Regions from separate parts of the Arthrobacter sp. USHLN218 genome, predicted to be linked through region 2. Evidence: riboswitches for the same ligand, from Rfam matches in the RefSeq annotation. Region 2 holds a riboswitch; the other holds the start of a gene.
The links. Region 2 has a riboswitch for S-adenosylmethionine ahead of WFH44_RS13405 (AmiS/UreI family transporter). Riboswitches for the same ligand answer to the same signal wherever they lie in the genome.
Positions count from the first base shown of each region.

Region 1 (8,569 bases), on a different contig from region 2:
CCGCGGCCATCGGGGCGGCCGCACCGCTGCTCTTGGTGCTGTTCCGCCTGCTCCAGGGCCTCGGCGCGGGCGCCGAGCTGGCGGGCGCCATGACCCTGGTGGCCGAGTTCGCGCCGCCGAAGCAGCGCGGCAAGTACACGTCCTTCGTCCTTGCCACGCCTCCGGCCGGCATCGCCCTCGCCACGCTGGCCTTCTTCCTGGCCTCGATGGCCGGGGACCAGGCCCTCCTCGACTGGGCCTGGCGCGTGCCGTTCCTCGTGTCCGCCGTCCTCTTCTTCGTCGCCCTGTACATCCGCTCCAGTCTCGAGGAGACCCCGGAGTACCTGCAGGCCCGCGCCAACCGGGATCAGCAGGAGAAGAAGGTGCCCCTCGGCGAGCTGTGGCGCCACAACCGCCGCCAGGTGTTCCTCGGCTTTCTGTCCATCACCGGGCACAACGCGGTCAACTACGTTATGGCCGTCTTTGCCATCACCTTCATGACCTCGGAAGCGGTCGGCATGGCGCGGCCCACGGCGCTGCTGGTCGTGACCATCGCCTCGCTCTTCTGCATCATCGGCTCCCCGATCGCCGGCTGGGCCGCCGACCGGTACGGCGCCGGACGGGTGCTCGCATTCGGCGGGATCGTCGGGGCCCTGTTCGCCTGGCCGCTCTTCCAGATGATGGCCACCGGCAACCCGCTGATCGCCGGGCTGGGGCTGGCCATCGGCTACGTGTTCAGCGTCAGCGCCAGCTCCGGGGCGCAGGGCGCGTTCCTGACCAACCTCTTCCCACCCAAGCAGCGGTTCTCCGGCGTGGCGCTGGCCCGCGAGACCAACGGCGCCATCATCGCCGGCCTCTCGCCGCTGATCGCCGCGGCGCTGATCCAGGCCGCGGACGGCGGCACCTGGCTGGCCGCGGCGTACGTTGCGGCCTGCTGCGTGTGCAGCATCGCCGCCGTCGTCCTGGCCCGCGGCACCGGCAACAACGCCGCTGCCGCCCGCTGACCCGACCCGAACAGAAAGCAGTTGGATCCATGAAACACCGGCTTCCGCAGTGGAGTGAGCTACGCCCGCTCATGCAGTTCGAACGGCCGGCCCTCGGTCGCGGGCCCCGGCTGGCGAAGGCCGCTGACCTGTGGGACCTGCGCCGCATCGCCCAGCGGCGCACGCCGCGGCCCGCCTTCGACTACGTCGACGGCGCCGCCCAGGACGAACTGACCTACCGGCGTTCCCGCGCCGCCTTCGACTCCATCGAGCTGCTGCCGCGCATCCTGCACGGCACCGCGGATGTCGACCTGTCGGCCACGATTGCCGGCGGCACCTCCGCACTGCCGTTCGGCATCGCGCCCACCGGCTTCACCCGCTTTATGCATGCCGAGGGCGAGGATGCCGGCGCCAGGGCAGCCGCCCGGTACGGCGTGCCGTTCTCGCTCTCCACCATGGGCACCCGTTCGATCGAGGAGGTGGCCGCCGCGGCGCCGGAGGGCCGCCGCTGGTTCCAGCTGTACCTCTGGAAGGACCGGACCAAGAGCCAGGACCTGCTGCAGCGCGCCCAGGCCAGCGGCTTCGACACCCTGCTGGTCACCGTGGACACCCCCGTTGCCGGCCGCCGGCACCGCGATACCCGCAACGGCATGGTCATCCCGCCGAAGCTAACGCTCAAGACCGTGCTGGACGCCTCCTACCGGCCGGAGTGGTGGTTAAACTTCCTGACCACGGATTCGCTGAAGTTCGCGTCGCTGTCCGACACCAGCGCCGACCTGCCGACGCTGATCAACTCGATGTTCGACCCCACGCTCTCCTTCGTGGACCTGGAGTGGATCCGCTCCATCTGGCCCGGCCAGCTGCTGGTCAAGGGCGTCCTGACCCGCGAGGACGCCCGGAAATCGCTGGCGGCCGGCGCCGACGGACTGATCGTCTCGAACCACGGCGGCCGCCAGCTGGACCGGGCCCCGGTGTCCTTCGAGGCCCTGCCCGAGGTCCGCGAGGAAGCCGGCGACGGCGTCGACATCATCCTCGACAGCGGCATCATGAGCGGCGCCGATGTGGTGGCCGCGCTGTGCGCCGGGGCCGACTTCGTGCTGGTCGGCCGCGCCTACCTCTACGGGCTGATGGCCGGCGGCCAGGAGGGCGTCGAGCGCGTGCTCGGACTCCTCGCCGATGAGGTCCGCACCACCATGCAGCTCATGGGCGCCGCCAGCATCAAGGACCTGCAGCCCGAAATGCTGCGCCTGCGCCCGGCGGCCACGGAGACCGGCGGGCTCTAAGCGCGCAGCCGGGAGCGTTGACGGCAGCCGGCGCCGCACGCGCGCACCCGGGAAAGCCCGACGGCGGTGCACCACCTTCGCGAAGGTAGTGCACCGCCGTCGTTGTTCCCCTATAGTCCGGCCCGAAAAGCGTCCGCTAGACCGAGGCCACGGAGCTGCCGATGCGGTAGCGGCTGCCCCGGTGCTGCTCCGGCAGGCGGTCGCCCTGGCCGAAGAGCTTGTTGCGCAGGGTGCCCGGCGCGTACTCCGTGGGGTAGGCGTCGAGCTTCTGCAGCTCGGGGACCACGAATTCGACGATGTCCTCGAAGGTTCCCGGCGTGATGGCGTAGGCGAGGTTGAAGCCGTCAACGTCCGTCTCGTCGACCCAGGAGACCAGATCCTGGGCGACCTGCGCGCCGGATCCGACCGTGATCGGGCCGAAGCCGCCCACGCCGACCCATTCCGCCAGCTGGCGGATGGTCCACGGCTCGCCGCTGTCGCCGGAGGCCTTCTGGAAGGTCTCGACCGAGGACTGGATGGCGTTGGACTTCACGTTCGCGCCGATCACGTCGTCCGGCGAATAGGTGGACAGGTCAACGCCCATCCAGCCGGAGATCAGGGCCAGCGCGCCGTTGATGTCCGCGTAGGACTTGTACTCCTCGAACTTGGCCTGCGCCGTCTCGTTGTCCGGGCCGGTGACGATGGTCTGCATGGCGTAGATGCGGACGTCGTAGCGGCCGCGGCCGGCGGCCTCGGCGGCGTCGCGGATCTTCTTGACCGACGCGGCGAGCATTTCCTTGGTCGGGCAGGTCACGAAGACGGCCTCGGCGTTCTCCGCGGCGAACTGGGTGCCGCGCTTGGAGGCGCCAGCCTGGAAGATCACGGGGGTGCGCTGCGGGCTCGGCTCGGTGATGGCGATGCCGGGCACCTTGAAGTACTTGCCCTCGTGGCCGATCTCGTGGACCTTGGACGGGTCGGTGAAGATGCTGTTCACCTTGTCCTTGACGACGGCGTCGTCCTCCCAGGAGCCTTCGAGCAGCTTGTAAATGACCTCGAGGTACTCGTCCGCGTGGTTGTACCGCTCGTCGTGCTCCATCTGGTCTTCCTGGCCCATGTTCCGCGCGGCGGAGGGCAGGTAGCCGGTGACGACGTTCCAGCCGACGCGGCCGTTGGTCAGGTGGTCCAGCGTGGCCAGGCGGCGGGAGAACGGGTAGGGATGCTCGTAGGCCGTGCCCGCGGTGACGCCGAAGCCCAGGTTCTCCGTGACCGCGGCCATCGCCGAGACCAGCAGGAACGGGTCGTTGACCGGGACCTGGGTGCCGGCGCGCAGGGTGGTCTCGTTGGAACCGCCGAACACGTCGTAGGTGCCCAGGACGTCGGCGATGAAGAGGCCGTCGAAGAGGCCCTTCTCCAGCACCTTGGCCAGGTGGGTCCAGTAGCCGATGGTGTTGTAGTCGGCGGACTTATCCTCCGGGTGCCGCCAGAGGCCGGGCGACTGGTGGCCGACGCAGTTCATGTCGAAGGCGTTGAAGCGGATGTGGCGCTGCGGGCTGTGCAATGTCATTTCAGGCTCCTTCCCGACCGTGAAGTGCGCGCGAAGGCCGCGAGGCGTTGCTGCCGGAGCGGCCAACGGAAAGATTCTGCATCTCCATCGGTCCTGGCGGTAGCACCTTCCTCTCGCGAGGTGGTTGCTGCGGCGTCAACGAGCCAGGTCTCTCAGCCGCTCTGGATGGTTACTTCTTCCCATTGAACCGGCACGGGCTGCGAACGCGAAACGCTTCCGTCACACCCGGTAACCCGCGCCGGTCCGCACGAGGACCGTGCTACCCCGGCTGGCCGCCGTCGTGCACGGGCAGCCTTTCCGTAGCCGCGGCGGAATGCTCCGAAAACGCGCCGCGGAAACGTGCCGCCGGATGGGTCGGTTCCACCCGGGCCCCGCGTCCGAAGACCTTCTCGCGCAGCGTACCCGGCTGGTACTCGGTCTGCGCCAGGCCGCGCTTGCGCAGCTCGGGCAGCACCCCTTCGATGAAGTCCGTATAGGAGCCAGGCAGGATCTGGTTCATCACGTTCACGCCGTCGATGCCGGCGTCCTGCCAGCGTTCCAGCTCGTCAACGATCTGCTCGGGAGTGCCGGCGATCTGCTGGGCCTTGGCGCGGTAGAGGGCAAGGTCGCCGACGGTCGGTTTGCCGCCGGGCACCGAGGCGATCGCCGCCTCGAGCACGCCCCGTGCTCCTTCAGTGGACAGCTCGCCCAGCGGAGTATCGAGCGGCAGGCCGCCTAAGTCGACGCCGATGCCGCCGCCGATGTGGGCGATGATCGCGTGCAGGTCCAGGTACTCGTCGTACTCTGCCTCCTTGCGCTTCACCTCCGCCTCAGTGCTGCCGACGACGAACGAGAGTCCCGCGAAGATTTTCACGTCGCCAGGGGCCCGGCCTGCTTCGGCTTCGAGGGAGCGGATGGAGGCCGCCTGCTTGCGAACGTAGTCCGTGTGCGGGGCGAACAGGAAGGTCGCCTCGGCGTGGGCCGCCGCAAAGCTGCGGCCCCGGGTAGAGCTGCCGGCCTGGAACAGGAACGGTGTGCGCTGCGGGCTGGGCGTTGCCAAGTGCGGTCCCTCGATGGAATAGCGGGCGCCGCGGTGGTGGATCTTGTTGACCTTGGCCGGATCGGCGAAGATGCCGCGCTCCTTGTCGGCCAGCACGGCCCCGTCCTCCCACGAGCCTTCCCAGAGCTTGTACGCGGCCTCGACGTATTCATCTGCCCAGTCGTAGCGGTCGTCGTGGGCGGTGAGTCCATCGGCACCGAAGTTCCGGTGCGAATTCTCAAGCACGCTCGTGACGATGTTCCACGCAACCCGGCCGCCGGAGATGTGGTCCAGGGTGGACATCTGGCGGGCCAGCTGAAATGGATCGGACTGGATCACGGAGCTTGTCATGGCCAGCCCGATGTCCTTGGTGGTCGCGGCCAGCGCCGAGCAGAGCACCAACGGGTCGTGGGTCGGAACCTGCATGCCCCGGCGGACATGCGAGGCCCAACCACCTTCGTGGTCGCCGTAGAGGCCGACGACGTCGGCGAAGAACATGGCGTCGAACTTGGCGTCCTCCAGCTGGCGGGCCAGGTCCGTCCACAGCGACAGCTCGTTGAAGCGGTGCTGCTGCGCCTGGGGGTGGCGCCACTGCCCGCCGAGGATGTGGCTGGGCGTGTTCATCAGGAAGCCGCTGAGCAGCAGGCGGGGCCGTGCGGCCGCCATCAGGAAGCACCCCCTGCCAGCTGTCCAGTGGCCACCGGCGCTTCGCCGATGCTGTGCAGGCCCGTTGGAATGGTGCCGTTCACGTGGTAGTCGCCCACGGACCGGGCCTTGAACGCCACGGGGTTGTGCGTGGCCACGGTGCGAGCGTTGCGCCAGTGCCGGTCCAGCCCCTTGCCGCGGCTCGTTGACGAGGCACCGGTGACGTCGAAGAGCTCTTCGGTGGCAGCGAGGACGAGCCCAGGTACGGTGACATGGGCCTTTTGCACTGCCAGCTCGGCGCGGAGGTAGGCGGCCTCTCCGTCGAGCCCGAGCTGCGCATCAACGGCTGCATCCAGGTCTCGAGCCGCCGCCGTGACAACGGCCTCTGCGGCATAGACCTTCGCGGCGAGCAGGCCAACGTGTTCCTGGATCAGGGCGTCGTCGCGGAACAACTGGCCCTGGCCGGTGTTGAACGTACGGGTGCGCTGGCGGACCAATTCGGAAGCATCCCGCAGGGCCGCGCGGCCGATCCCGGCAAGCACCGCCAGCAGGCACATCTGGAAGAAGGCCGGCTCCAGCGTGCTGGAAACCTTGCGCTGGATGATGTCTTCCGCCTCCACTTCCACGTCGTCGAACACTGCCGTGCCGGTGCCCGTCAGCGGCTGGCCGAAGCCGTCCCAGTCATCGACGATCTGCACACGCTTGTTGTCGGCGCGGACCAAGGCGTACTGGCGCCCCTCGACGCATTCGGTACTGGCCATGACCACTACCCAATCGGCGAAAATCGAACCGGTGGTGTAGTACTTCTCCCCCTTGAGCAGCCAACGGCCGTCCTCGTTGCGGAGCTTGGTCGCGGTAGTGCCGAGCGCGTTTCCGCCGCGCTCGGTTGCCGCGTTGCCGAAGATTTCTCCCGCGGCCACCCGCGGGAACCAGCGCGCCTGGAAAGCATGCGGCTGAAGAGCGATGGTCTCGACGAAGGAGAAGTGCGAGCGCAGCAGGTGGCTGATGTTGGAGTCGGCTTCGGCCAGCTCGATGAGCAGGCGGAACAGGTGCTCGTGGCTGACCGGGTCGCCGCCAAACTCCGCCGGCAGGCGCAGCGTCGTGAAGCCGGCCTCCTTCAGCCAGCCGATCTGCTGATGAGGCAGAATGCGCTGCTGTTCGCGCTCGAGGGTCCCCCCGGCAATGCGCTCAAAGACGGGCCGGAAGCGCGCGGCGAGGGCTGCATAGCGGGCCTCGCCGGTGGCGGTGCTCGGTTCGGTGGCGGTGATGCTCATCTGTGTCCTTACTTGTTGGATGCGGCGAGGGCACGCAGTCGGTGGCCGGGGTTCGATTCCAGCAGCAGGCGGGTGTACTCATGCTGGGGGTTGCCGAAAATGCTGGCCGTCGGCCCGGTTTCGACGAGCTTCCCGCGGCGCATGACGCCGACCTCGTGCGAAATCCGTTCGACCACGTGCAGGTCGTGCGAGATAAAGAGGTAGGTCAGGCCGAGATCACGCTGGAGTTCCTCCAGCAGGGCAAGGATCTGTGCCTGGGTCAGCACGTCCAAGGCGGACAAGGCCTCGTCGAGCACCAGCGTCCTGGCTCCGGCGGCCAGGGCCCGGGCGATCGCAACGCGCTGGCGCTGCCCGCCGGAAAGCTCCATTGGCCGGGCCGAGGCCGCCCGCGAGGGGAGATTGACCTGTTCGAGCAGTTCCAGGACGCGCTCCCGCTGGCCGGCCCGGCCGCCGAGGCCGAAGTTCACAATTGGCTCGGCAATGATGTCGCGAATCTGCAGCCTCGGGTCCAGGGCGGAGTCAGGGTTCTGGTAAACCAGCTGCAGGGTCCGCCACAGCTCGCGCTTGCCCCGTCCGTCCAGCCCGGTCACGTCGCGACCCTCCACGAGGACTGTGCCCTCAGTCGGATCGAGCAGACGCATGAGCATGCGGGCAGTGGTCGATTTGCCTGAGCCGGACTCGCCGACCAGCGAGAAGGTGGTGCCCTGCCGCACGCCGAAGGAGACTGCGTCCACGGCCCGGTTCGCAGCACCGCGTTCAAAGACTTTCACCAGACCCCGAGCCTCGAGGGCGAAGGTGCCGGGCGCCGAAGCTGCCGCAGCAGCGGCCGGTGCAGCGGCCCGCGCCGGGGCGGCTTCCTCGAGCAGCCGGACCGTGTACTCATCCTCGGGCCGGGCCAGGACCTGTTCCACGCCGCGGTCTTCGCGGACGCTCCCGCCGCGCATCACCACGATCCGGTCCGCATGGTCGGTCGCCACGGCCAGGTCATGGGTGACAAAGATGACGGCGGTGCCGAACTCCTTGGCCAGCCGGTCGAAGACTTCAAGTACTGTGCGCTGGACCGTAACATCCAGAGCCGAGGTGGGCTCATCGGCGATGAGCACCTGCGGCTGCAGGCTGAAGGCGATGGCGATGAGCACGCGCTGCTTGAGCCCGCCGGAAAGCTCATGCGGGTACTGGCGCAGCCGTTCCTCCGGCCGGTCGATGCCCACCAAGGTAAGGAGCCGCACCACTTCGGCCCGCAATTCGCGCCTGCTCCGCCGTCGTCCGTCCCGGTGCAGCCGGAACACCTCGGCCACCTGCGATCCGATGGTCCTGACAGGGTCCAGGGAGGCGCCCGGGTCCTGCGGGACAAGTCCGATCCGGCGGCCGCGGATCCGGCGGAACTCCTTCTCTGACAGGGACGCCAAATCGGTGCCGTCGAAGTCGATGCGCCCGCTGATCCGGGCGGACGCCGGCAGCAGGCCGAGGACGGAGCGGGCCAGGGTTGTCTTGCCGGAACCGGATTCCCCGACCAACGCGACGATTTCCCCTGCCTTCAGGGTCAGGTCCACTCCACCGACGGCGGTGGTTCCGGACTGGTATTCGACCTTCAGGCCGCGGATGGCCAGCAGCGGGACGGTCTGCGGGAGTGCCGTCGGTGCGGCCTGGTCGGCTGTGGTAACGCTCACGGGTCCTCCTAGAACCTGAAGATCTTCAGCAGTTGGCGGCCGAATGCGGCCAGCAGCACGACGGTGGCGACGATGACCAGGCCAGGCAGGCTGGTCATCCACCAGGCACTGCCCAGGTATTGGCGGCCTTCGGAAATCAGCAGGCCCCATTCCGGCGTGGGCGGCGGCGCGCCG
Region 1 covers NZ_JBBCYT010000010.1:118,367-126,935, reverse strand. Annotated here, with positions in the region: gene WFH44_RS19490 (MFS transporter) at 1-983, shown strand, start outside; gene WFH44_RS19485 (alpha-hydroxy acid oxidase) at 1,013-2,245, shown strand; gene WFH44_RS19480 (LLM class flavin-dependent oxidoreductase) at 2,382-3,788, opposite strand; SAM riboswitch class I at 3,870-3,960, opposite strand; gene WFH44_RS19475 (LLM class flavin-dependent oxidoreductase) at 4,048-5,472, opposite strand; gene WFH44_RS19470 (acyl-CoA dehydrogenase family protein) at 5,472-6,725, opposite strand; gene WFH44_RS19465 (ABC transporter ATP-binding protein) at 6,734-8,395, opposite strand; gene WFH44_RS19460 (ABC transporter permease) at 8,404-8,569, opposite strand, start outside.
Region 1: linked by a shared signal. The riboswitch ahead of WFH44_RS19480 (LLM class flavin-dependent oxidoreductase) and the one ahead of WFH44_RS13405 (AmiS/UreI family transporter) in region 2 are both predicted to bind S-adenosylmethionine.

Region 2 (8,569 bases):
GAGCGTGGAGACCCGGCCGAAGCCGAGGGCCAGCGAGACCTCGGTCTGCCCGGCCGGCACGCTGGAGATGGCGGAGCGGAAGATCTCGGACAGGTAGGCGCCGTAGAAGGCCACCAGGCTGAGCGTTCCGGCGGCCAGCACGTCCAGCGTGATGTCGACGGTGGCCAGCCCGAAGTAGATGAGGAAGATGACCGCCAGCAGCGGGATGTTCTTGAACAGTTCGGTGTAGGCGGCGGCCAGGCCCCGGAGCACTTTGAACCGGCTGAGCCGGATGAGGGCGAGGGCCAGGCCGAGGATGAACGCGCCGACGAAGCCGAGGACCGTGTACTGGAGGGTCGCGATGATGCCGTCGACCAGGTCGTCGGCATAGTCGGCCCAGGGAACGTTGAACATAGTCGTCACTTTCTGCTGGTCCCCGGCGGCGGCAGGCGTGCCGCCGCCAGGGTGAAGTGCTGGAAGGTCGTTCGGAAGCGTCAGTCGATGGTCGGCAGGGCCCAGTCGGCGTCGCGGTCGGCGGCCTGGCGCAGTTCGAGCATGCCCGGGCTCGGCTTCAGGTACGCTTCCGGATCGCCGCCCCACTTGGTGACGAGTTCCTCCATCGTGCCGTCGGCGTACATTTCGCCGATCTGCTCGCTGATGGCGTCCGCGAGATCCTGGGACTGCTTAGCCACGTAGAAGCCGGTCATCGACGGGGTCAGGTACTGCCAGCCCGGGTGCTCCTCGATTTCCTCCGCCGTCGGGCTCTCGATGTACTGGGTGTTGAAGGACAGCTGCGGGTTCTTCTGTTCGGTGTAGCTGATGACCAGCGGGTCCAGCATTCCGACGGCGATGCGGTCCGCCTTCAGGTCGTTGAAGGTTCCGTTGGCGTCGGGGTAGGTATGGAGCGTGGCCCCGGGGGTGTCCTGGATGCTCGCGGTCCAGCTGTAGCCGGTGACCGTGCCCATGTGGAGGCCCTCGAGGTCCTCCGCCTTTTCATAGGTCTTCCCATCCCCGACGGCCAGGGCCACCGGCGAGTAGTAGGGCGGGTCGGTGAAGAGCCCGGTCTCCTCGCGTTCCGGTGTCCAGAAGATCGAGCCGAGGGCCAGGTCGACGCGGTTGGTCTGCACCGCCGAAAGCATGCCCGAGAAGTCGGTCTGCTCGATCTCGATCTTGTAGCCCAGCTCCTCCGCGGCCGCGTTGAGGATTTCGCCGTCGAGCCCCTCCAGCTTGCCGTCATCCTCCCCGACGTACGGAAGGTACGGCATCATCGCGACCTTGATTGTCCCCGCCGTGAGGGTGGTCAGTTCCACCTTCGGCGCGGCGGCCTCTGCGGTGTCGCCGGACGACGCCGAACATCCCGCGAGCAGTCCCGCGGAGAGCGCGGCGGCGACGGCAAGGGCTTTCCTCGAATTGGCTTTCATACACGGGCTCCTGGATCTAGTGCGGGGTTTGTCTGTGATCCCCAACTGACTGGTTCCAACCTAGTGAGCGTCTATTACCGCCGTATTACTGGGCCGTTGCGGTTTCCGGCCATGTTCGTGGCTTTTGTTTCAGGTTCCGCCCGGGAGGCCACGCCGAGGTGCGCCGCCATACCGCCAACGCCGCGCGCTTACTAATATGGCGGTACCAGCCAAGGCGCAAGGCCCCAGTGCGCCCGGCACGCCAAGGCAGGAGATTCGACCTTCGACCTTCGACCTCAACCACCAAACAGGACAGCGACATGACCGCAAACGCCGCAGCACGCCCGCCCGGGAACAGGGCCGCCATCGTCGACGCCGCCATCGAAGTCATCTCCCGCACCGGGCTGGCTGGCGCGCGCCTCAAGGATGTGGCAGCCGAAGCGAGGGTCTCCGTCGGGACGGTGCAGCACTACTTCGGTTCCAAGGAGAAGCTGGTCGACGAGGCGCTGTACAGCATCGCCGCCGACACGGTGAACGCGATCCTGCGCTCCTCGCAGGCGGCAAGCTCCAAGACGGCGTGGGAGGAGCTGTGCGGAATGCTGGCGACCTATCGGGAGTGGGGCGATTACCCGAAACGCGCACGGATGTGGCTGACCTTTGCCGCCTCCGGCCTGGACAACCCGGCCCACCGGCGCCTGATCCAGTCCGTGTCGCAGCAGTGGGTCGCGCCCTTTACCCAGGTCATCCGGCGAGGGACCCAGGACGGCGAATTCCATCCGGTCGCACCAATCGACGACATCGTCGATATCCTCCTGCGGCTGACCGACGGCTACACCATGAGCCAGGCCGCCGGGTTCCTCGAGGCCGCCGGCCCGGCCGGAACCGAGGTCACCCCCAGGTTCCGGACCGTCGCCGCTGCCCTGCTCGGTGTTCCCGAACCGGCTCAGAGGTAGTCAGGCGCTGCTCCCAACCCGAAGAAATCCTCCAAGGTGCGGGAGCCGCCGTCGTTCATGTCCCCCACCAGGGAGGTGCCGACGTAGCGCAGGTGCCACGGCTCGTACGTGTAGCCGGTGGTGGCCTCGGCGCCCTTCGGGTAGCGGATGATGAAGCCGTAGTCGTCGGCATGCTCGGCCGCCCACTTGCCGACCGGTGTGTTCGCGAAGCACGGGTCGAGGGCGCAGGTCCCGCCGGGATTGCCGATATCCATGGCCAGGCCGGTCTGGTGCTCGCTGTAGCCCGGGCGCGCGGCAAGGGTGTCGGCCGTTTCCTGGCCGTACTGCAGGACGTAGTTGTTGTAGAGGCTGGCCTGCTGGTTGTAGGACCGGTAGCCGCTCACCGGCACGATGGTAACGCCCGCCTTCTTGGCAGCGCTGGCGAACTTCTTGTAAGCATCGGCGGCTTCAGCGCGCAGCGATTCGCCCTGGATCCTCGCCAGGCGGGACGGGACGTAATTCTGCGGGTTCAGCTTCCGGTGCTTGTTCACTACTACCTGCAGGCTGGAAGGCGCATCGATCTCATAGCCCTTGACGGTCGCCGCGGTGGCGGCCGGGGCAACGAAGCCGAGGCAGACGAACATGGCCAGCAGGATGACGAGCGCTCTGTTGATGACACTCACGAGGACCCCCAAGACGTAAAGAATGCGTTCGGCCACCCTATGTGCGGCGCGGGGGCGCGTCGAGGGCAGGCCGCGTGCCGCGGGACGCCGCACACGATTTTCACGGTCCGTCCCGTCGGTTGGCTATTTCGGCGCCGGGCAGACGGAAGCGGCGGCGGGAACGATGTCCGCGCCGCCGCCTTCGCGTGCTGCTGCTACTTCTTGTCAGGTCCGGCGCCGATGGCCCAGACGCGCGGCGGGACCGTGCCGTTGACGGAGTAGTCGCCGATGATGCGCGCCTTGAAGACCCACGGGTTGTGGTTGGCCGCGGTGCGGGCGTTGCGCCAGTGGCGGTCGAAGTTCTTCTTGGTGCTGGTGCCCGAGGCGGACAGCGCGTCGAAGACATCCGAGGTGGCACGCGTGGCCAGGTCGGTCAGGACCACCTGGGCCTGGGCGCTCTCGAGTTCGGCGAGGTCGTTGAGGTGCTCTTCCTGCTCGAGGTCGTCGAGGAACGCGGCTTCGTACGCGCGCTGCAGGGCCTGGGCGGCCCGCTCGACGGTGGCGTCCGCGGCATAGGCCTTGGCGGACACCTCGCCGATGACCTGCAGGATCTGCGGATCCTCGCGGAAGGAGTCGGCGTTGCCGTGCGAGAAGATGCGGGTGCGGTTGCGGACCTCGGTGGCGATGTCGCGCTCGGCGGCCTTGATGCTGCCGGCGAGGACGGCGAGCAGCACGACCTGGTAGAACGCGGTCTGGTACTTGAACCGGGTGTCGAAGTCGATCACGTTGTCGGCCTCGACCACGGCGTCCTTGAAGGTGCTGGTGCCGGAGCCGGTGGTCTGCTGGCCGAAGCCGTCCCAGTCGTCGGAGTGCGTGACGCCTGGCTGGTGCGCGTTGACCACGGCGATGACCTTGACGTCGTTGTCCGTGCGCTGGGCGAAGGTGTCGATCCAGTCGGCGAAGATGCTGCCGGTCGAGTAGTACTTGGTGCCGTTGACGCGGAAGCCGCCGGTGGCCGAGTCCGGGTCCGGGCTGACCTTGGTGATGACGTCGCCGATCTTGACGGTGCCGACCTCGGTCCACGAGTTGCCGGCGATCTCGCCGTTCACGAAGCGCTCCAGCCAGACCGCGCGCTGCGGGCCGGAGGAGACCAGCCGGTCCTCGACGAAGGCGAAGTGGCCGCGCAGCGCCTGCGGGATGTTCGAGTCCGCGGCGGCGAGTTCGGTGAGCAGGCGGAACAGCTGCGGCAGGGTGGCGCCGGCACCGCCGTCGGCCACGGGAACCCGCACGGCGCCGAAGCCGGCCTTCGTCAGCTCCTTGATCTGGTCGAAGGGCAGCTGGTGGTCCTGCTCGCGGGCGCTGGCGCCCTCGGCGATGCGGGCGAAGATCGGGCGGAAGCGGTCGGCGAGGGTGTCGTAGTCGGTCTCGGCGGCGTGGGTGCTTTGCGTGGTTACGGAGGTCATGACGGGCCTTTCGTTGTTACGGAAATTCGGAAGTCGGGTGGGTCAGACGCCCGCGGGTGTCGGCTCTTGGGCGGGCTGGGGCAGTACGGCGGCGGCGGGTTCCGGTGCCTGTGCGGCGTGCGTGTGCTCCGGTTCCGGGAGTACGACGGCGGCGCGGCCGGTGCGCCGGGCCAGGAACCCAGCGGCGCCAAAGAGGAGGGCGATCACGACGGCGGCTGCCGCGGCACTCCCCCAGCCCGACGGCCAGGCGCCGTTCAGCCCCAAAAGGGCGGGCACCGTCGTCGTTAGCTGGCTGGTGAGCAGGGTGACCCAACCGGTATAGGACGTGAGGGCGGACCTGCCGAAAGCGAGGAGCAGGAAGAACAGCGTCCACAGCACGGCCCAACTGGTCCACAGCACCGCGGAGAACGGGTCGGCGGCTAGGTTGGAGACCGCGTACACCACGGCGAGCGCGGCGACGAGGCCGCAGAACCAGCCGACGCCGGCCGACCCGAGGTCGAACAGCGAGTTCAGGCCGACGTAGGTGTAGGTCAGGCCGAAGAGGACGACGCCGGCGGCGCCGAGCAGCTGGGCCGAGTCACCGGCTGCGGTCACGGCGATCAGGGCGGCCAGGATCAGCTGGAGGCCGCCGATGAGCAGGTTCAGGGTGCCGCTGTCGCGCGGCGGGATGCGTCCGAGCAGGGCCAGGCCGTTGATCAGCAGTGCCACGCCGGAGAGGATGAGGCAGATGAAGGACATGGGCATGTTCCGTCTGTGCGGGAGGGCTCGCGGAGGAGCCGGCTCGATGCTTGCCGGAACACGGTTGTGCCCGGCCGGATCTTCACCTGGGGCACCCCACCACGAAGAGGGTTGCCGTCCAACCAGCCAGGGCTTCGCGTTGGAACTCGTGATCTGTTGAAAAAGCTATGCCGCGGCGGCGGCCCGCGGCAACGGTTTGGGGCGAAGATGACGCAAGGTCACGCCCTGTTACCCGCAGCACCGGCAAAAGGTTGCAGGGGCTTGCCAGTCAGGCCCGCGGTCCGCTAGTGCAGCTGCGCCGGCCCGTCCTGCCCGGGCTTGGTTCAGTACCGCGGCCCCGCCGGCCGGCAGCGTGCCCTCAGGCGAGGCCCTTGTCCTTGAGCCAGGCGGCTGCGGCGTCCTTGGGGTTCTGCTTCGCGTCTCCGGAGACCTTCTCGTTGAGCTGCATGAGGTCCTCGGTGGTCAGTTCCTGCGAAACCTTGTTCAGGATTTTCTGGGCCTCGCTGCCGACGGCGTCGGTGCGGATCAAGGGAAGCACCTGCTGGGCTGCGAAGAGGTCCTTGGTGTCCTTCAGCGTGACCAGGTTGTTGGCCGCAATCGACGGGGAGGTCGTAAAGATGTTCGCGGCCTGGACCCGGTCGTCCAGCAACGCCTGGAGCGTCAGCGCCCCGCCGCCGTCGCTGAAGGGGACGAACTCCTTCGGGACACATCCGTAGACGGCCTTGAGTCCCGGCAGTCCCTGCGGACGCTCCTGGGCCTCGGGCGGCATTCCAAGGGCGATGCGGTCGCAGGCTTTGCCCAGGTCCTCGAGGGATTCCAGTCCGTACTTGTCCGCGGTCTGTTGCGTGACGACGAGCGAGTCCTTGTCCTCCGCGGCCGCCGGTTCCAGCACCGCGAGCCCCTCCGGCAGCTTTCCGGGCAGTTCCTTCATCACTTCTTCGGCGCTGCGCGCCGAGGTGCCCTCGTCCAGATAGCGCAGGAGATTGCCGCTGTAATCGGGCACCAAATCGATGGAGCCGTCCTGGACTGCCCGGACATAGACTTCGCGCGAACCAATCCTCGGTTTGGTGGCCGCGGGGACGCCCCCGGCATTCAAAGCCCCGGCGTATATCTCGGCAAGGGTCTCGCTCTCCGGGAAATTCGCCGATCCCACGAGCACGGGCCCCTGCGCCCCGGTCTCCCCGGCGCTGGTCTCTCCGTCCTCGAACGGGCTGGCGCTGCAGCCGGCCATTCCCAGGGCGAGCAGGAGCCCGGTGATGAGAACGGCTGGAAGTCTGAAGGTGTTCCGCATGGAGGTTTTCCTTAGAGGTAGGTCCAAGCTGTGCTCACAGGCTAGACGACTGAAAGCGAGGCAACCAGAATGCGCAGGTTTTTACGTAAGGGTTGGCAGATTCACCGGTGGGCCGATTCGCGGCCGGGGCTTCAGCACCGCGGAAGTGACATTGCCCCGGGGGCCTAGGCTTCCCGGGGCAACGCCGCTGCCCCTTCGCGGGAGGGGCACAAAGGAACGGGTCTGGGGGGTCGGCCCCGCTCCGCGGGCCGGGCCTTCCACAAGGGCGGGTGATCCGGCACACTCTGAGTCTGCCTGCCGCGGCGCCGTCGGGCCAGATTCCAGTTCTGGGGATGGGCGGAACCCCCAAATGAGTGGCAAGGGGTGTGCCTGTGTGCTTCTTTTCCGGTGGGCCGATGTTCCGGAAGGTGACGCGAACGCGTGTCCGGAGCGCCGCCGTCGTAATTTTCACTATCCTGAAGGCTGGTTTCCCGCTCCCCCACGGACACATCCCGTCCTCCGCGGGCGGCCGGCGACGACAAGGAAATGCTGACTAGATGATGGCAAGTGCAGGCGGTTCCGGCGACGATCACGGCAAGCCACGGAACCGCGTACCCGATGGCGTCCTGCGGTCGGTCGGATTCCTGTCCTTCTTCGATCGCTTCGGCACGCCGCCGATGCTCGTGGTGCTGGCTGACCGGACGGACCTGTCGCTCGGCCAGGCCGTCCAGCTGGTCGCGGCGTACGCACTGCTCTACGCCGTCGGGCAGCCGGTGTGGGGGCTGCTCAGCGACAGGTTCGGCCGCCTGGCGATCCTGCGCATGGCTCTGACGGGAGTCATGATCGGGTCGCTGGCCAGCACGCTGTCCGGCAGCTACCTGCCGCTGCTCCTGGCCCGGGCGTTCACGGGGCTGATGGCAGGCGCGCTCTATCCGACGCTGATGACGATCCTCGGCGACACACGGACCGGGATCGACCGGGCCCGCGGGCTGTCCGACCTGCAGATCTACTCATCCCTCGGGACGACCATCGCTGCCCTCGCCACCGGCACCCTGGCCGCGCTGGTGGACTGGCGGCTGGTGTTCGCGCTGCCGGCCGTGGGCTGCCTGGTCCTGCTGATCCTGCTGCGCGGCGTGGAAATCGACGGGCACTCCGGGCGCCGCGGCATCCGCCTGGGCCACGCGTTCTCGCCCTCCGCCCTGGGCATCTACGGACTGGCGGTCCTGGAGGGCGCCGTGCTGATGGGCATCCTGACGTATATCGTCCCGGCCCTGCAGAACGCCGGGGTCGGGGTCAGCCTGGCGGGCATGCTGGCCGCCGGATTCGGCGTCGGCGTCATCCTCGGGGCCCGCGTCATGCGCCGGCTGGTCCAGCGGTTCACCCGCACCCAGCTCATCGCCATCGGAGGAAGCGTGCTGGTCACGGCGTTCCTGGTTTCGTCGCTCTGGCACGTCCCCGCAGCATTAACAACGACGGCGGTACTCGTCGGCGTGTCCAACGCCGTCCTTCACTCCTCCATGCAGGGATGGGCCACCGACATTGCCCCGCAGGCCCGCGCCACGAGCGTCGCACTGTTTGCGGGCTCCCTGTTCCTCGGCAGCTCGCTGCAGAACTTCCTCACCGCCGGACTCGCCGACAACCGGCAGTACGGCACCATCTTCCTCATGGGCCTGGTCGCAAGCATCTTCCTGACGGTTATCGCTGCCCTGGGCCACGCCTCCTGGAAGCGCATTCACGCCAGCTGACTGACGGTCCGGGGCGATCCCCCGGCTCCGGACGCACCCCAACACGTGGCGGAACGAGCGCAATGCCGCAGGTCGTGAGCGCGGTCCGATTACCAGTTGGTGCCTTCGCGAAAGGGGAATCCGGGACGCGGTCCGACATTGACGCTACCCCCCTTCTCAGGGCGCAGGGGCGGAGGGTGACACAGTTCCGCCGTCCTGTGCGGATGTTAAGCACTTCCACCCGTCACATGGCCCGAATTTTTCCTCCTTTTGATCCCGCCCGGAGCAGTGTTGTAACGCTTAAACCGCAACAATCCCCAAAAGAATTGGAGCAAAAATGACGTTTCGGAACGCTAAGACCGGCCGCCTTGCAGCAGCAGTAGTTGTCGCAGGAGTGGTGA
Region 2 covers NZ_JBBCYT010000005.1:218,689-227,257, reverse strand. Annotated here, with positions in the region: gene WFH44_RS13430 (amino acid ABC transporter permease) at 1-393, opposite strand, end outside; gene WFH44_RS13425 (substrate-binding periplasmic protein) at 474-1,400, opposite strand; gene WFH44_RS13420 (TetR/AcrR family transcriptional regulator) at 1,700-2,332, shown strand; gene WFH44_RS13415 (M15 family metallopeptidase) at 2,323-2,994, opposite strand; gene WFH44_RS13410 (acyl-CoA dehydrogenase family protein) at 3,189-4,436, opposite strand; gene WFH44_RS13405 (AmiS/UreI family transporter) at 4,479-5,174, opposite strand; SAM riboswitch class IV at 5,216-5,328, opposite strand; gene WFH44_RS13400 (ABC transporter substrate-binding protein) at 5,533-6,465, opposite strand; gene WFH44_RS13395 (MFS transporter) at 7,002-8,189, shown strand; gene WFH44_RS13390 (hypothetical protein) at 8,566-8,569, shown strand, end outside.